3 regions of the Kluyvera huaxiensis genome follow, and region 1 is predicted to be linked to each of the others. Evidence: predicted binding sites of a transcription regulator. Region 1 holds the regulator's gene; each other region holds the start of a gene.

What was found. The regulator LexA, encoded in region 1, represses DNA repair genes until DNA is damaged. The targets are predictions, from matches to a motif close to TNCTGTATGTACATACAGNA.
Region 2: the regulator LexA is predicted to act here: its motif matches at 2,970-2,989, upstream of ABOC97_RS01030 (YebG family protein).
Region 3: the regulator LexA is predicted to act here: its motif matches at 4,894-4,913, upstream of rmuC (DNA recombination protein RmuC).

What each region holds. Positions count from the first base shown of each region.
Region 1 is NZ_JBEFLV010000025.1:38,466-44,533, forward strand. Features, by position in the region: gene ubiA (4-hydroxybenzoate octaprenyltransferase) at 1-92, shown strand, start outside; gene plsB (glycerol-3-phosphate 1-O-acyltransferase PlsB) at 198-2,639, opposite strand; gene ABOC97_RS20600 (diacylglycerol kinase) at 2,825-3,193, shown strand; gene lexA (transcriptional repressor LexA) at 3,293-3,901, shown strand; gene dinF (MATE family efflux transporter DinF) at 3,970-5,289, shown strand; gene ABOC97_RS20615 (CsbD family protein) at 5,426-5,635, shown strand; gene zur (zinc uptake transcriptional repressor Zur) at 5,683-6,068, opposite strand, start outside.
Region 2 is NZ_JBEFLV010000001.1:197,852-203,919, forward strand. Features, by position in the region: gene ABOC97_RS01015 (LysR family transcriptional regulator) at 1-765, opposite strand, end outside; gene ABOC97_RS01020 (pirin family protein) at 785-1,534, shown strand; gene ABOC97_RS01025 (hypothetical protein) at 2,065-2,514, shown strand; gene ABOC97_RS01030 (YebG family protein) at 2,639-2,956, opposite strand; gene ABOC97_RS01035 (hypothetical protein) at 3,576-5,684, opposite strand.
Region 3 is NZ_JBEFLV010000021.1:64,079-70,146, forward strand. Features, by position in the region: gene metR (HTH-type transcriptional regulator MetR) at 1-582, opposite strand, end outside; gene metE (5-methyltetrahydropteroyltriglutamate--homocysteine S-methyltransferase) at 700-2,961, shown strand; gene ABOC97_RS19240 (dienelactone hydrolase family protein) at 3,005-3,817, opposite strand; gene udp (uridine phosphorylase) at 4,055-4,816, shown strand; gene rmuC (DNA recombination protein RmuC) at 4,958-6,068, shown strand, end outside.

The DNA of each region.
Region 1 (6,068 bases):
AGCGCGGACCCTGCTTCCAGGCATTCCTCAATAATAACTACGTCGGTCTGGTGCTGTTTATTGGGCTGGCGATGAGTTACTGGCAGTTCTGATGCAATAAAAAAAGCCGGATAATTATCCGGCTTTTTTGTGGCGGGGGCGCTACGCTTGCCCGCCCTACGAATCATCGACCTGTAGGTCTGATAAGCGAAGCGCTATCAGGCGTCTTTCGGCGCGGGTTCTTCGTCTTGCGTCACGCTTTCAATCGTCAAGCGCACGTCCGAGGTAATAAGGCTTGCCATCATCTGGTAAACCTTCATCGTCTCTTCTGGTTCGGCGTCGCCGCTGTCGCTGATATAGCCTTCATCGCGCAGGGTTAACACCAGCGATGAGAACACCGCCTTATCGAAGAACTCCGGCGAGTTGATACCGTGCAGCACGGACAGACGTTGCGCCAGCGTACGGCTCTCTTTCTCCAGCGTGCTGCGGTTCATCGACGGGTTGCCGCTCAGCAGCCAGAAGGTGATGGCGTAGCGTTGCAGCGTTTCGCGCGCACCGGCCGCCAGCAGTTGCAGCGTACGGGAGTGCGAGGCGTTGATGCGCAGTTCATCGCCGCTTACGGTAATCAGCTCCTGACGTTCCATCTCGGCAATCAGCGTATCGATAACCGTCGGCAGCTCCTCACGCTCCCAGCGCAGGAACAGCTCGGCTTTCAGCATTGGGTACAGAGTATCGATATAGTCCGCAACCTGCCCACGGGTTATCTCCCGATGTTGGGTCATAATCGACGCCAGCAGCGAAGGCATAATCAGCATGTGCGCAATGTTGTTGCGATAGTAGGTCATCAGTACCGCCTGCTCGCGCGGCAGAATGATGATATCGCCGATGGTATCTTTCTCGACTTCGAACTTGTTCATCTGCAGCGCGTGATCGATAAGCTCGCTGGCAGAGGCTTTCGGTGCGGTCGCATCCGGCGCGTATGGCGCGTTACGCATCAGGGCCAGATAACAATCCAGTTGCTGCGTTAACTGCTCACGAGTCAGAGAACGCTGACGTGAAGCCAGCAGCGCGGTACAGCACAGGTTCATGGCGTTGGCCGCACCGGCGTTGTTGATACGCACCATCAGCTCTGCCGCCATTTTATTGACGGTTGGCGTCAGCCAGGCTGGACGTACGGCTTCAATCGGGTCGATAGACTCGCGCCACTCCGGCACGTGGTGGTTCAGGTAGGTCATCAGCGGCATCGGTTCGCCGAAGTTGACGTAGCCCTGACCGAGATTACGCAGCTTGCTCAGACCTTTCAGCATCTGCGGCAGGCTCTCTTTCTCTTTGGTCGCGCCGCGCAATTCTTTCGCGTAGGTGCCCACTTCCATCACGTGCTCGTAGCCAATATAAATTGGCACCAGGGTGATTGGACGGGTACCGCCGCGCAGCATCGCCTGGATGGTCATCGACAATGTGCCGGTTTTCGGATCCAGCAGACGACCGGTACGGGAACGACCGCCTTCCACAAAGTACTCCACGGAGTAACCGCGGCTGAACAACTCGCCGAGGTATTCACGGAATACGGTGGAGTACAGCTTGTTACCCTTAAAGGTACGGCGAATGAAGAACGCGCCCAGGCGACGGAAAATCGGGCCTGCTGGCCAGAAGTTCAGGTTAATACCGGCGGCGATATGCGGCGGCACCAGCCCCTGGTGGTAGAGCACGTAAGAGAGCAACAGATAGTCCATGTGGCTGCGGTGGCAGGGAACATAAACAATCTCGTGCCCGTCGTGCGCCAGTTGGCGTACGCGCTCGGCGTTATTGACGTTAATCCCCTGATACAGACGGTTCCAGGTAAAGCTCAGGATACGGTCGGTCAGGCGGATCATCTCGTAGGAGAAGTTCGCTGCAATCTCTTCCATCAGCGCAATCGCGTTCTGCTGCGCTTTTTCGTGGGAGATTTTTTTGCTACGCGCTTCATCTTCTACTGCTTTGGCAATGGCTTTGGAGGCCAGCAGCTTTTTGAACAGGTCGTGACGGGCAGGCAGACGTGGGCCTACCGCAGCCAAACGCTGGCGAGCGAAGTGCATACGGGCAACGCGGGCCAGCTTCTGGGCGATGGTCTTATCCGTGCCGTGTTCATCGGCCATGCGGCGTAGAGAAACGGACGGAGAGAAACGCACGAAACTATCGCGACCCAGCCAGGAGACGGCGAAGAATTTCTGGAAGCCGTTCAGCATCCGCAATGGCGGATTGACTTCACCTTTCTCGCGACCCGGAGAACGCCCAAACATCACCGACACCGGCACCATTTGCACATCCAAATGTGGATTGCTGCGGTGCAAGTCGAGGTAGTCGTGGAACAGTTTGATCGACTCTTCTTTCGGCGTGTAGTAGGTGAACACGCGCGGGCCGCCGTGAATGAACACGTAGCGCGGCAGCAGAGTGCCGTCGATTTCTAACGGTTCAAGCGGATCGGGCAGGTCGTGCGCAAGGCACTGGGCGCGCAGCGTCAGTAAGTCGGCCTTAGAGTTGTAAGGCAGGACGTACATAATTGGACGTGATGTATCAAGCCCCAATTCCTGGGCAGGTTCTGCCGGAATAGACTTGCTCTTTACCAGAACACTTAATGGTAAATTCAGTAATTTGTAGTAAATTCGTGGCCAGCCGGACATAAACGATGTAAAGCCTCTGGTTAATCATGCAAATGCGCGGCAAGAATATCAGAAAGTCGGCAGAATTTCTGTTCTACCGGTTCTTAATAATACACTAAGTGATTCGCGCGGCGGCAAGGCGGTAAACCCAGCAGCAACGTGAAGTACGCATTGTCATTGACGTCATAACGTAAAAGGTTCTTGAGATGGCCAATAATACCACTGGGCTCACCCGAATTATCAAAGCAGCTGGATATTCCTGGAAAGGATTTCGCGCGGCATGGATCAACGAAGCCGCGTTCCGCCAGGAGGGGGTTGCATCCGTACTGGCAATTATCATTGCCTGCTGGCTGGATGTTGACCCTATCACCCGCGTGCTGCTTATCGGCTCCGTCCTGTTGGTGATGATAGTGGAAATTCTCAATAGTGCACTGGAAGCGGTCGTCGACCGTATTGGCTCTGAGTATCACGAGCTGTCAGGGCGAGCGAAAGATATGGGCTCAGCCGCCGTGTTGCTGTCGATTTTTGTCGCTCTGATCACCTGGGCTATCCTGCTGTGGGCTCATTTCCACTAAAGCTGTGAAAACTGCCTGATTTCCTGCGTTTTATGGTTCCAAAATAGGCACTAGCTGTATATACTCACAGCATAACTGTATATACACCCAGGGGGCGGAATGAAAGCGTTAACGACCAGGCAGCAAGAGGTGTTTGATCTCATCCGGGATCATATCAGCCAGACGGGCATGCCGCCGACGCGTGCGGAAATTGCTCAGCGCTTGGGGTTCCGTTCCCCGAATGCGGCTGAAGAACACCTGAAAGCGCTGGCGCGTAAAGGAGTTCTTGAGATTGTCTCCGGAGCCTCTCGTGGTATCCGCCTGCTGGTGGAAGAAGAAGTGGGCCTACCGCTGATTGGCCGCGTTGCGGCGGGCGAGCCGCTGCTGGCGCAGCAGCACATTGAAGGCCATTACCAGGTCGATCCATCGCTGTTTAAACCGAGTGCCGACTTCCTGCTGCGCGTCAGCGGCATGTCGATGAAAGATATCGGTATTATGGATGGCGATCTGCTCGCGGTGCATAAAACCCAGGATGTGCGTAACGGCCAGGTCGTCGTCGCGCGTATCGATGAAGAAGTGACGGTGAAACGCCTGAAAAAACAGGGTAACGTCGTCGAACTACTGCCGGAAAACAGCGAGTTTTCCCCTATCGTGGTCGATCTGCGTCAGCAGAGTTTCTCCATCGAAGGGCTGGCCGTTGGCGTTATCCGCAACGGCGAGTGGCTGTAACACTCCCTTCTCTCAAATGGCTGTGATACTTCCGTTATCACAGCCTTTTTTCTTTCTGGTTCTCACTCATGCCGCTACTGACTTCCGCCGATAAGGCCCTGTGGCGCCTTGCGCTACCAATGATCTTCTCAAATATCACCGTGCCTCTGCTAGGGTTGGTGGATACCGCCGTGATTGGCCATCTCGACAGCCCGGTCTATCTGGGCGGCGTGGCCATTGGCGCGACCGCAACCAGCTTCCTGTTTATGCTGCTGCTGTTCTTGCGTATGAGCACCACCGGCCTGACGGCGCAGGCGTTTGGCGCCAAAGACCCCCAGGCGCTGGCGCGAGCGCTGGTACAACCGCTGCTGCTGGCGCTGGGTGCCGGTCTGCTGATCATCTTGTTTAAAAATCCGCTGATTCATCTCGCGCTGTCTATCGTTGGCGGCAGCGGCGAAGTGCTGGAGCAGGCGCAGCGTTTTCTCTCCATCCGCTGGCTAAGCGCTCCGGCTTCGCTGGCAAATCTGGTGCTGCTGGGCTGGCTGTTGGGCGTACAGTACGCGCGTGCACCGGTCGTGCTGCTGGTGGTGGGCAACGTACTCAATATCGTCCTCGATCTGTGGCTGGTGATGGGGCTGCATATGAACGTGCAGGGGGCGGCGTTAGCGACGGCCATCGCCGAGTACGCGACCTTGCTGGTCGGTTTAGGGATGGTACGTAAGGTACTGGTAATGCGCGGGATTTCCTGGGCGATGCTGAAAATGGCCTGGCACGGCAACTTCCGGCGTTTGCTGGCGTTGAACCGTGACATCATGCTGCGCTCGCTGTTGCTGCAACTGTGCTTTGGTGCGGTAACCGTTTTTGGTGCTCGTCTTGGCAGCGATATTGTCGCGGTGAATGCCGTGCTGATGACCATGCTTACCTTCACCGCCTACGCGCTGGACGGCTTCGCCTATGCGGTTGAAGCCCATTCTGGTCAGGCCTACGGCGCGCGCGACGGCAGTAAACTACTGGAGGTCTGGCGAGCGGCATGCCGTCAGGCCGGTGTGGTCGCACTGGCGTTCGCGTTGGTTTATGCCGTTTTGGGGGAACATATCGTGGCGCTGCTGACGTCCATTCCCGAGCTACGCGAGCTGGCTGACCGCTACGTTATCTGGCAGATGGTGCTCCCGATAATCGGCGTGTGGTGTTATCTGCTTGATGGCATGTTTATCGGCGCGACGCGCGGCGCGGAGATGCGTAACAGCATGGCCGTTGCGGCGGCGGGATTTGCGCTCACGCTGTTAGCGCTACCGGTGCTTGGCAACCACGGACTGTGGCTGGCGCTTGCCGTCTTCCTGGCGCTTCGCGGTCTGTCGCTGGCGTTTATCTGGCGTCGTCACTGGCGAAACAACAGCTGGTTTGCCTGACGTGATGGTTAAAGATTCCGAATAGTGAATTGATGTCGGAATGACTGACTACAATTAACCTCACGCTTAGCGAAAAAGATGTGTGTTCTGTAGGAACACTTTCGCTATTCACTCACTGACTCCCGAGGATTTGATGATGAATAAAGACGAAGTCGGCGGCAACTGGAAACAGCTTAAAGGCAAAGTGAAAGAGCAATGGGGCAAACTGACCGACGATGATATGACGGTGATCGAAGGGAAACGCGATCAGCTGGTCGGTAAAATTCAGGAGCGCTATGGCTACGCGAAGGATCAGGCCGAAAAAGAGGTCGATAGCTGGGATAAACGTCATAACCACCGCTGGTAAACCCAGCGAGCGCGTACAGGGAAGTACGCTATCCCGCTTAGCGCCTGCTAGCGGGATTTTTTCTTAATTTGAATCGTATGATCGTGCTGGCAGTGCTCATGCGCCTTGCAGGCTTCGACCTCAACGCAGGCTGAGCACAGACCGTGCGCTTCAATCACATTATGCCGCAGGGCAAAACCCATCTTCGCCGCCAGCGCATGCATGATGTCTTCAACCCCTTCCGCACACTCTTCTTTGACCACGCCACAGCGGTCGCAGATAAACATGGCGGAGGTGTGAGTCGGTTGATCAAACAGATGGCACAGCACGTAACTGTTAGCGGATTCGACTTTGTGAACAAAACCCTGCTCGAGCAGAAACTCCAGAGCACGGTATACCGTCGGCGGTTTAGCCTGCGGTTCTTTGACGCGCAGCAGGTCGAGCAGATCGTAGG
Region 2 (6,068 bases), on a different contig from region 1:
AGCGGCTTCACGTAGCACATCGCCATTGTTGGCGGCCAACGGCACCCGAACATCCAGCTCCTGCCCGCCGCTGGCAAACTCCCATTCATCGCGGGTGGAAAGGAGTGAGTAGTGTAAGCAGCTATGGTGCTTTAATTCGGCGGGAGATTCCGGTTTACCATGTGCTTTCACGTAATCCGGTGATGCGCAATACAGCCTTGGCATCATGGCGATAGGTAAACTGACCAGGGACGAATCCTGTAAGTTGCCGATGCGCAAGGAGAGATCTATGCCTTCATTTAGCAGATCGCTAACGCGGTCTTCCAGCTGTAAGGTCACGGTAATCTGCGGATATTTTTTCAAAAATGCGGGAAGCAGTGGGGCCAGTTTTTGGGTGCCAAAACTCAACGGCGCACCCAGCCGAATGATGCCGCTGTAGGTTTCCTGCGCACAGTTTAGCCGTTCTACGGCCTGCTCAAGCGCGCTTAAAACCGCTAATACATCCTGATAAAACTGTTGGCCGCTGGGGGTTAAATCGAGCTGGCGAGTGGTGCGATTTATCAGCTTTACGCCTAACGCCGCTTCCAGTGCGGAGACCCGACGACTGATAGCCGCGCTGCTGGCATCAAGCTGGACGGCGGCATTATAGAAGCTACCGCTTTCTACGACGGCGACGAAGTTGCGAAGTGAGATGAGGTCGTATTCTTTCATTTTGCGTAACGGTGTCTTACCTGAACCCTGATTTATCTGCATCAATCCCGTGCCTATCATACGTGCATCAGACATACATCGAGGATCAACTGCTATGGCTAGTCACTATCGTAAAAAAGGCGCGGAGCTACTGCATTATCTGCCAGCCAGTGAATATCATCCAGCGAACACCTATTTTCATTTTTCGTTCGCCAACTATTATGACCCTGACAACATGCATTATGGTGTGCTGCGGGTGGTCAACGATGATGATGTGAAACCGCACAGCGGCTTTGACCGGCATCCGCATAAAGACATGGAAATCGTCAGTTATCTGGTGAAAGGCAATCTGACCCACTGGGACAGCGCGACGCAGGTGGAAGATGTGTTGAGCCGCGGGCATGTGCAAACGGTCACTGCCGGTAACGGCGTATGGCACTCGGAGCTGAATAACCATGATGATTGGTGTCGTTTCCTGCAAATCTGGATCCTGCCGCCAAAACAAGGTTTGGAAGTGCGTTATGAAAATCATAAGTTCACCGACGAAGACCGTGAGAATAAATTACTGCATATCGTCGGTAGTCTGCAAAATGATGACGATGCGCCGCTGCATTTAAATCAGGATGTGAACATGTTTGTCAGCGAACTGACAAATAGCGATGCTGAAGTAACCTACGAGCTGAAAGCGGGGCGCCAGGCCTACATCAATAGCATTGAAGATAGCGTTAACGTTGAAGGTATTGTGACGCTGGATGAACGCGATTCACTCGAAGTCGTCGGGCCAATGACGCTGACCTTTAAAGCGAAAGAACAGCACTCGCACTTTATCATTATTGAAATGGGCGAGTGGGCTGACGCGCAATAAGCGATTCGACGCCATAAGATTAACGCGCCGCCGGTGAAAGTGGCGCGTTTTTGTATATACGGGCTGCGTCATCGGGGGTGATTTTTAATCAGCAATGGTTCGGTTTATCCCCCACACAAAGCCATATTCGCGCAATATATTGCTCACATCCGCCGCTTAATCTCCCGCTACCCTAAATCAATGTTGGTAGGTTGAACACCTCAGTCATACTCACCTAAGCTACCCTTTGGTATTTTGGATAGAGGGATTTTGTCATGCCATTATTGAGGCATCTTAGGTGGGGTGGGGTTGTCGTATTGGCCGCCACGTTGTTGGGGGGATGTATTCCCTATCCGAGGGAACGCCCCGGGTATATCGACCTTTGCGAAAGCGAGCATAAATTTATTGTTGATACCCCTCACGGCAAGCAAGAAATAGTGCTGGAAACCTATCTCTACGATCACGCTATTCCTGGCCGATATATGCCTGAGAAGCGAAGCAGTTTCACTATTCCTTACGTTCAGGGGCCTGGAGCGAGGCCGGAATTTTATGTGCAACTGATTGCCTATAACAAAGGGCGCCAGCGTCCTTCGCGTCCGGGAAGTAAGGGGCAGCCTGCAGTGCCGATTATTATCGACACACGTCAAGCCTACATCGATCTGGGCGATGGGCACCGACAGAACGCGCGTCCAGAAGTTTACCTTGGCACTACCTCATTCCCATATGATTTCCCGGAAGAGAATGCGAAATATGCAAGGCCATCGCCTTACGATATCAACAGCGATGAGGTACACCGTAATGTCCCGCGTATTACCAATAACGATGACTACGGTTCAGCCTATGTGGTCTTTAAAATTTATGACGGCTACGCCAATGCTAAATGGACAGTTCACTTAGGCGAACTTGAGGTCGATGGAGTGAAGGTCGCGGTGCCTGCGCTGAAGTTATGCTATCAACCGACGCTGAAGTGGGTTGGTATTGAACCGCTTATGCGCCCGTAAATACGGGACGTGTGGGAAGAACTCAGGGGGAAAATTATTCTCCCCTTGCGGATCCCAGTATGCAAAAAAGCCGTGAGCAGCTTTCTGCTTACGGCTTCTGGATGGAGATGCAGCGTGTGGATCATCAGGCAGCGTTAATGGCCCTGATTTTTTTGCTGGCAGACGCATCTGAGTCTGGAATATCAGATTCAGATGGGGGAATGGATTCCGGGAGTTTGCTGGTCCGCAGAACATGCTGCACGGCCACTTTCTGTTCGGCAAGAAATAGGCCCAGATCCTCGGCTTGAGTTTCATCCATCGGCTTCCCGCTTTGCAACAGCAAGTCGGTAAACGCTTCTGCCATGTCGAGCAGTCTGTCATAAGCGTCAGCCTCTTTCTTACTGGCAAATGTCATTTTCTCTTCACCTTTTCTAACGACAACAAATTTTGTTTCAACAGCCATTGCTTGCCCCTTACACTGTAATTATGTCCAGTATATCAGATTCTGAGGCTGCATTGCAGGGATAATGTACATACATTTATCACGCAGGATAGGCTGCTAACTGCCATGACCACATCAGAGGCCTGTTGTAAGAGAGAAGGGGTAAGAATGATGTCGATGGAGAAGATATCTACAGACGTTATTGTCGGCCCTGATGATTCTACAATGCGCAAATTACGCGTGAATGTTAGCAATATTTGTACCTCCGCATATACCCAAGGATTAGCGGCGAGAACGTCAAAGGAGATTAAGTTAACTCACGAGCAGGTGAGGCCCGCTATTCGCGGGTAGATCGCTGCGAGAATGCCGAAAGATATTCCAGAAGAGTTAACTGACAGAATGACCAATACGCTGACGGATGCCTTTATGGGGGTATATGCACACAGTCCAGACGCCGACTAGTTATCAAATATCGACTGTATCTTCCACGCAGGTTCGAGAGCAGGGTGGTTACCCTACTATTTGAGCTGAAGGTCCGCTTTGAGCGATAAGCGGACTTTCTCAATCATTATCTAATAATTCAGGCCAAGTGATTATGCTGTAGCAGTCAACTAAAATCTGGTTTGTGCCAATATAAAAATTACTGTCGAGAAATACCCATCCTATCAATCTCAGTCACAAATTGAACTTTTGAACGGTAGGTACGGGCATTACTAAGTGCCACATTTAGAACATTGTAAGCATGGGCTGTAAATGTCGCGATCAGTTCGCTTTCTCTGTGTCCCAGTTCTGTCCGCTGCGGTTGCTCCAGCAACCAGTAGATTTGCTGGATGGTCTTCTTAACTTCTTCACCATTAGCCCCTATAACGGACAAAATGATGCTCATTCGATTTGCAATACTATGTGCACGTGGCTCCATGTCATGTTTGAGCAACATTAACTCGAGAGCAGATAAACAACTCCGCAGACGATCCTTCGGTGATAACAATGTCAATCCTTTACTATGAATTAAGATGCTTGTCCGTACCGCTAAGGCGAATTCGCTCAAGCCCTCTAACAGCACAAGTGATCCAGCGACTTCTAACAGATCAGAATTTAGTGTAGAAATTTGTTGCACCGATAGACGCCAATATCCAATCTCTGTTGGTAAAATTTTCTCATTGTGACTAAAGCCACCTTCATACATTACTATAAGTTTCGATGCTGGGATGTACTCTGCACCAGAGAGTGCTACTGGACTGAAAATGTATGCTTCAGGGGCCGCTGGAGAGAAGAAAGTTAGCAGTCCCACTGCATCCTGAGCAATCTGAAAAGATCGCTCTACCGCAAATTTCGGTTCAGCTTCAATGGACATAATTGCAACAGCATATCCTTGAAAATTCTGCCTCAACATTTCAACGTATTGACCAAATTCTTGCTCTTTTCCTAGTGGCGGTGACGGTAATTTTCTGCACAAATTATCCATTACAGAAGCCGTGATCGATTCAATGCGAATAGGACCGAAGTCAAATCCCTTTTCAACTTCCATATTGGCAATTGGGGCCCAAACTTCAACAGCAGTGACCTTTTCTCGAGCAGTCTCGCATAATTCCATTGAGAATGAAGACTGGGCAGTTGGAAATTGTTGTCTCGCCCAATCGAAGAAAGTAGTTTCAACAAACCCACGACTTAAGCTAGTACGAGCCCATTCAGCTTTCATTACAGCATCGATTAAGTTATCGAGGCATTTGTAATTTTCCTCAATAAATCCATATGGTTTTCCATCATTCTGAAAGAACGTGAACGCTGCGCTTCCGTTCATCTCCTTCCCCCAAAATGTAATAGGTCCAATCAGATCTCGATCAGTAATTGAAATCACAGGCCTTTCAGATGGAAAATTCTGAGCAGTTTGTTCAAAATGAAGTTCTTGAATCATCCCCATCAGTTCAAGGGAAATCTGATCAAGTTCGGTGCTATGGACCGATGTGAAAATAAAGGGTTTGATGTCAGGGAGGTCAGATGGCACTGTTGGTGAAATCAGTTCGTTTGTTGGATTAATATCGTTGAGTTGAGCTTGAAGCTGATTCAGTTTTTGTAGATCAGAATGATGGTGCATTTCAAGGGTAACATTCAACCACTCATGGAATTGGTTGACGAGCGTCAGGTATTCTAACGCAAATTCATGAACGTCGAGATGTTCTCCGGCCAGTTCGAGATAGTTGCGAGCCGCTGGTTTCCAGTCTTTCCAATCCAAAAGTGAAGCGGTGTCATAATGCACACCAGTTTCAAACGTACCCGAACCATCCGTAGCTCCAGGATTAGCTTCAAAATTCATATACATACTGGAATCTGGCAGCCCTTTATGAAGCATGTAGTTGCGGAGACCTTGAATGAACTGAGCTACAGGTGATTTAGCGAAAGTTGCTATTACTTGCTTTTCGTAGGCCTCCAACAGTTTGGTATCTGCGTAATGCTTCCTCATGAATACCCGCGTATGTTCCACAAGGGTCAACGAAGATGAAACGAAGTTGTGAACATGCCGATTGAGTTCGCGATGGGCTTGGAGTCCAGCTTCGCGATTCTTTTCCATCATCAACAGTATGCCTTGATCAGGATCCTTAACCCTGTGAGCTGCCTCAATAAGTTCCAACGCATTCATCTGGAAAACATTCAGTGAGAAACTGCGTTGATGGGCACGATTAAGGTAGCCAGAGCCTTCTGATTCTCTAATTTGCCGGAAAAGCTCGGCTGTAGTTACAGCTTTATTCATCACGATACCTGTACATTGGTCAGCTGATCTCAAGGAAGTAAGAGTATGCGGCTATTTGCAAAATCGAGAAACAGTAATTCCACACATTTCCTAATCAGGGGATAAGTCGCCACAATCGTAAAGTCTAATTCATCAAAGTTTGCAGTGGGCTGAATTTATTACAGATTTCATTGAAAGGATTACGAAACTCAACTAGTTAATCTAATGGCAATAGTCTAATTTCACAATGTCCGCTCTTGGCACGGAGCGGGCAGAAAGTCAGGTCATAAGGTCCGCTGTGAGCGAAGAGCGGACATACGATTTTTAGAAACCGCGAGGGTTGGAAAGTCAAGATTACTAATTCCGATCTGCCTGGCAGCATAACTGGACATTATTTCCGAATTT
Region 3 (6,068 bases), on a different contig from region 1:
TACCGGGTAAATCAGCAGCGTTTCCGACGCTAAATCTTCCGGCGTAATGCGCGCTTTGGTCGCCAGCGGGTGATCGGGAGACAGCACCAGACGCACCTCAAAATCAAACATCGGCGAATAGTGCAGCCCGCTGCGCGGCAGAATGTCGGAGGTTAGCACGATATCCAGCTCGCTCTGCTGCAAGGCCGGCTGTGGGTCAAAAGTGACACCAGATTTAAAGTCCATCTCAACCTGCGGCCACTGCTTGTGGAAATTCTCCAGCGCAGGCGTCAGCCACTGAATGCAGCTGTGACATTCAATCGCGATGCGCAGCGTGGCCTGCTGCGGCTCATTACAAGCCTGCAGCGCCTGACCAATTTGCGGCAGCACCTGGTTTGCCAACTGCAGCAGGATCTCCCCCTGCGGCGTAAAGCGCAACGGCTGGCTCTTACGCACAAATAGCCGAAAGCCAAGACGTTGTTCCAGATCGCTGAACTGGTGAGAAAGGGCGGATTGGGTCTGATGCAGCGTCGCCGCGGCGGCTGCCAGTGAACCACTACTCCGCAACGCCTGGAGCGTTTTCAGGTGTTTAATCTCGATCATGAAAGTCCTTCACTTCGGCATGAACAATTTGCGCTTGAGGAATATACAGTACCTGTCGATTATGGATGTGTAAACATCTGGACGGCTAAAATACCAAAAATCCATGAGAGGCATATGATGACTATTCAAAACCACACCCTCGGTTTCCCTCGCGTCGGCCTTCGTCGTGAGCTGAAAAAAGCGCAAGAGAGCTATTGGGCGGGTAACGCCTCCCGTGAAGAATTATTGGCAACAGGCCGTGAACTGCGCGCTCGCCACTGGGAACAGCAGAAACAAGCGGGTATCGATCTGCTGCCGGTCGGGGATTTCGCCTGGTACGATCATGTCCTGACGACCAGTCTGCTGCTGGGCAACGTACCTGCTCGCCACCAGAATCAAGATGGAACCGTCGATATCGACACCCTGTTCCGCATTGGCCGTGGTCGCGCACCGACCGGAGAGCCCGCGGCGGCGGCAGAAATGACCAAATGGTTTAACACCAACTATCACTACATGGTGCCGGAATTCACCAAAGGCCAGCAGTTCAAACTGACCTGGACCCAGCTGCTGGACGAAGTGGATGAAGCGCTGGCGCTAGGCCACAAGGTGAAACCTGTGCTCTTAGGGCCGGTGACCTATCTGTGGCTGGGTAAAGTGAAAGGCGAAGCGTTTGATCGCCTGAGTCTATTGAACGACATTCTGCCTGTTTACCAACAGGTACTGGCCGAGCTGGCAAAACGCGGTATCGAGTGGGTACAGATTGATGAACCGGCGCTGGTGCTGGAGCTGCCGAAAGAGTGGCTGGATGCGTTCAAACCGGCATACGATGCGCTGGCCGGCCAGCTCAAACTGCTGCTGACCACCTATTTCGAAGGCGTGACGCCGAATCTCGATACTATCACCGCGCTGCCGGTGCAGGGTCTGCACGTTGACCTGGTCCACGGTAAAGATAATGTGGCGGAGCTGCACAAGCGTCTACCGGCCAACTGGCTGCTATCTGCGGGGCTGGTGAACGGTCGTAACGTCTGGCGTGCCGATCTCACCGAAAAATACGCGCAGATTAAAGACATCGTCGGCAAACGTGCGCTGTGGGTGGCATCTTCCTGCTCCCTGCTGCACAGCCCGATTGACCTGAGCGTGGAAACGCGCCTAGACGCAGAAGTGAAGAGCTGGTTTGCCTTTGCGCTGCAAAAATGTGAAGAACTGGCCCTGCTACGTGATGCGCTGAACAGCGGAGACACCAACGCTATTACCGAATGGAGCGCGCCAATTCAGGCTCGTCGCCATTCAACCCGCGTACATAATGCGGCGGTCGAAAAACGTCTGGCGGCGATTACTGCGAAGGATAGCCAGCGCAATAGCGCCTATCCGGCGCGTGCTGAAGCCCAGCGTGCGCGCTTTAATTTACCGGCCTGGCCAACCACCACAATTGGCTCATTCCCACAAACCACTGAAATTCGCGGACTGCGCCTGGATTTCAAAAAGGGCAATCTCGATGCCGGCAACTATCGCACGGGTATCGCCGAGCACATCAAGCAGGCGATTATTGAGCAGGAGCGTCTGGGTCTTGATGTACTGGTCCACGGCGAAGCGGAACGTAACGACATGGTGGAATACTTCGGTGAGCACCTCGACGGCTTCATCTTCACCCAAAACGGCTGGGTGCAGAGCTACGGTTCCCGCTGCGTGAAGCCCCCGGTGGTGATTGGTGACGTCAGCCGTCCAGAAGCGATTACCGTGGAGTGGGCGAAATACGCACAGTCGCTGACCGAGAAACCGGTGAAAGGCATGCTGACCGGTCCGGTAACGATTCTTTGCTGGTCGTTCCCACGTGAAGATGTGACCCGCGAAACCATCGCCAAACAAATTGCGCTGGCGCTACGTGATGAAGTAGCGGACCTGGAAGCTGCCGGTATCGGTATTATCCAGATTGATGAACCGGCACTGCGTGAAGGTTTGCCGCTGCGTCGCAGCGATTGGGCGGCCTATCTCGAGTGGGGCGTGGAAGCCTTCCGCATCAATGCTGCGGTGGCGAAAGACGAAACGCAGATCCACACCCACATGTGTTACTGCGAATTCAACGACATCATGGATTCTATCGCAGCGCTGGATGCTGACGTGATCACCATTGAAACTTCGCGCTCTGATATGGAACTGCTGGAGTCGTTCGAAGAGTTTGACTACCCGAACGAAATCGGACCGGGAGTGTACGACATCCACTCACCGAACGTCCCGAGCGTAGAGTGGATTGAAGCCTTGCTGAAGAAAGCGGAGCAGCGGATCCCCGCGGAACGCCTGTGGGTTAACCCGGACTGCGGCCTGAAAACTCGAGGCTGGCCGGAAACCCGCGCGGCGTTGGCGAATATGGTGAAAGCGGCGCAGAATTTACGCGAGGCGTAAAAATAAACGGAGGCGAAAGCCTCCGTTTTACTTTATTAAAAGGTTATCCCTTTTTCCCGCCATACTGCGCAAACCATGTCAGCATTCTCTGCCAGCCATCTTTGGCCGACTCTTCATGATAGCTCGGTCGATAGTCAGCATTAAACGCGTGACCGGCCTCTGGGTAGACGACAATGTCAGCTTTCGCATTTGCCGCACGCAGCGCCTGACGCATGGTCTCAACGGATTCGAGCGAGATCCCGGTGTCCTGGCCGCCGTACAATCCCAGTACCGGCGCGCTCAGATCGACCGCGATATCAACCGGATGTTTCGGGCTGCTTAACGTTTTGTCGCCGGTCAGACGGCCATACCAGGCCACTGCGGCTTTGAGCTGCGGGTTATGCGCTGCATACAGCCACGCAATGCGCCCACCCCAGCAGAAGCCGGTCACGAATAGACGGTTGGCGTCACCGCCGTTACGCGCCGCCCAACTGGCGACATGGTCGAGATCGCCCAGCACTTGAGCGTCAGGTACTTTAGTGACAAGGCCGCTGAACAGCGATGGGATGTCGTCGTAGTCGTTCGGATCGCCCTGACGAAAATAGAGCTCTGGTGCGATAGCCAGATAGCCCTCAAGCGCCAGACGGCGGCAGATATCGCGGATATGTTCGTGGACGCCAAAAATCTCCTGCACTACGATGATTACCGGGAGAGGCGCATCGCTATGTTTAGGACGGGCGTGATAGGCCGGCAGTGTATCCCCCTGTGAGGGAATCGAGGTTTCTCCCGCCGTGATAGCCTCTTCGGGCGTATGGACGGTGGTCAAGGCATGAGGTGAAGCAGCAGGTGCAAATCCAGGTTGTTTATTGATTGTCATGGCATTCTCCGTACCCTTTGAATGAACTCATAGCTGAATCACAGTGCCTCAATACGGCGTATTTTTGTGCAGCGGAGATTCACAATAACTTGTTAATGTGATGTGAATCACTAATTGCATGGAATTTAATGTAATATTTTTATTCCTTAGTGATGGCAATCACGAAAAAGAGTCGTGGTCTTCTATAAAGTACATTTTTGCTTCTTCTGACAAAACTGAACCACAGAGGAGTTCTTTATGTCCAAGTCTGATGTTTTTCATCTCGGCCTCACCAAAAACGATTTACAAGGGGCTACGCTGGCTATCGTCCCCGGTGACCCGGAGCGTGTGGAAAAGATCGCCGCGCTGATGGAAAAGCCGGTAAAACTGGCATCTCATCGTGAATTTACCTCCTGGCGTGCTGAGCTTGATGGCAAATCAGTGATCGTGTGCTCAACCGGTATCGGTGGCCCATCCACTTCGATCGCCGTGGAAGAGCTGGCACAGTTGGGTATCCGCACGTTCCTGCGTGTCGGAACCACTGGCGCAATTCAGCCAAACATCAACGTTGGTGACGTACTGGTGACAACCGCATCCGTCCGTCTTGACGGTGCGAGCCTGCACTTTGCACCGATGGAATATCCAGCGGTAGCCGACTTTGCCTGTACCACCGCGCTGGTAGAAGCGGCGAAAGCCGTCGGTGCCACCACTCACGTGGGTGTGACCGCCTCTTCTGACACCTTCTACCCGGGCCAGGAACGTTATGACACCTTCTCTGGCCGCGTAGTGAGAAACTTCAAAGGCTCCATGGAAGAGTGGCAGTCAATGGGTGTGATGAACTACGAAATGGAATCTGCCACCCTGCTGACCATGTGCTCAAGCCAGGGTCTGCGTGCGGGTATGGTCGCTGGCGTTATCGTCAACCGTACCCAGCAGGAAATTCCTAACGCTGAAACCATGAAGAAAACCGAAAGTCATGCGGTGAAAATCGTGGTGGAAGCGGCGCGTCGTCTGCTGTAGTTTCCCCTCCTTGTGTAAAAGGCCGACTTGTTCGGCCTTTTTCTTTTTGCGTAGCGCCTCGCAGGAAACTGCTTTAAAACTGGACGTTTATACAGCACAATTCTATTTTTGTGCAGATAACGGATATAAGCGGGGGGCGTTGTGGATATTGCCGTGGTGATTTATGCGTTGGTGGCGCTGGCAGGCATGGCGATTGGCTGGCTGGCAGCGAGCTATCGCGTGGCGCAGCAGCGGGCCGAGCAGCTTGCGGAAGAACGCGATGTGTACGGCGAACTGAGCGCGGCGAAACAGCAAATTGCCCAGAATGCTCACTGGCGTGAAGAGTGCGAACTGCTTAACAACGAACTGCGCAGCCTGCGGGAGATCAACTCCTCGCTGGAGGTCGATCTCCGGGAAGTCACTACGCTGCTGGAAACCACGCGCCAGCACGGCGATGAAAAGTATCGACTGATGCTCAACAGCGAGCAGCGTCTGAGTGAGCAGTTTGAAAATCTGGCTAATCGCATCTTTGAACAGAGTAACCGCCGCGTTGATGAGCAAAATCGTCAGAGCTTGCAGGGTCTTCTGACGCCGCTGCGTGAGCAGTTGGACGGCTTCCGCCGCCAGGTTCAGGATAGCTTCGGCCAGGAGGCACGCGAACGCCATACATTGACGCATGAAATTCGCAATTTACAGCAGTTGAATGCCCAGATGGCGCAGGAGGCGGTCAACCTGACCCGGGCGCTGAAAGGCGATAATAAAACCCAGGGTAACTGGGGTGAAGTGGTTCTGACTCGTGTGCTGGAGGCTTCCGGGCTGCGGGAAGGGCATGAGTATGAAACCCAGGTCAGCATCAATACGGATGTGAATTCCCGCATGCAGCCGGATGTTATCGTCCGTCTGCCGCATCGCAAAGATGTGGTGGTCGATGCCAAAATGACGCTGGTGGCCTACGAACGCTATTTTAATGCCGAAGATGACTACATCCGCGAAGCGGCGCTGCAGGAGCATATTGCCGCAGTGCGTAACCATATCCGCCTGCTGGGGCGTAAAGACTACCAGCAGCTGCCGGGGCTACGTTCTCTGGACTATGTTTTGATGTTTATCCCCGTTGAGCCTGCATTTTTACTGGCGCTGGACCGACAGCCAGAACTGATTAGCGAAGCGCTGAAAAATAATATTATGCTGGTGAGCCCAACGACGCTGCTGGTGGCGCTACGAACAATCGCCAACCTGTGGCGCTATGAGCATCAAAGCCGCAATGCGCAACATA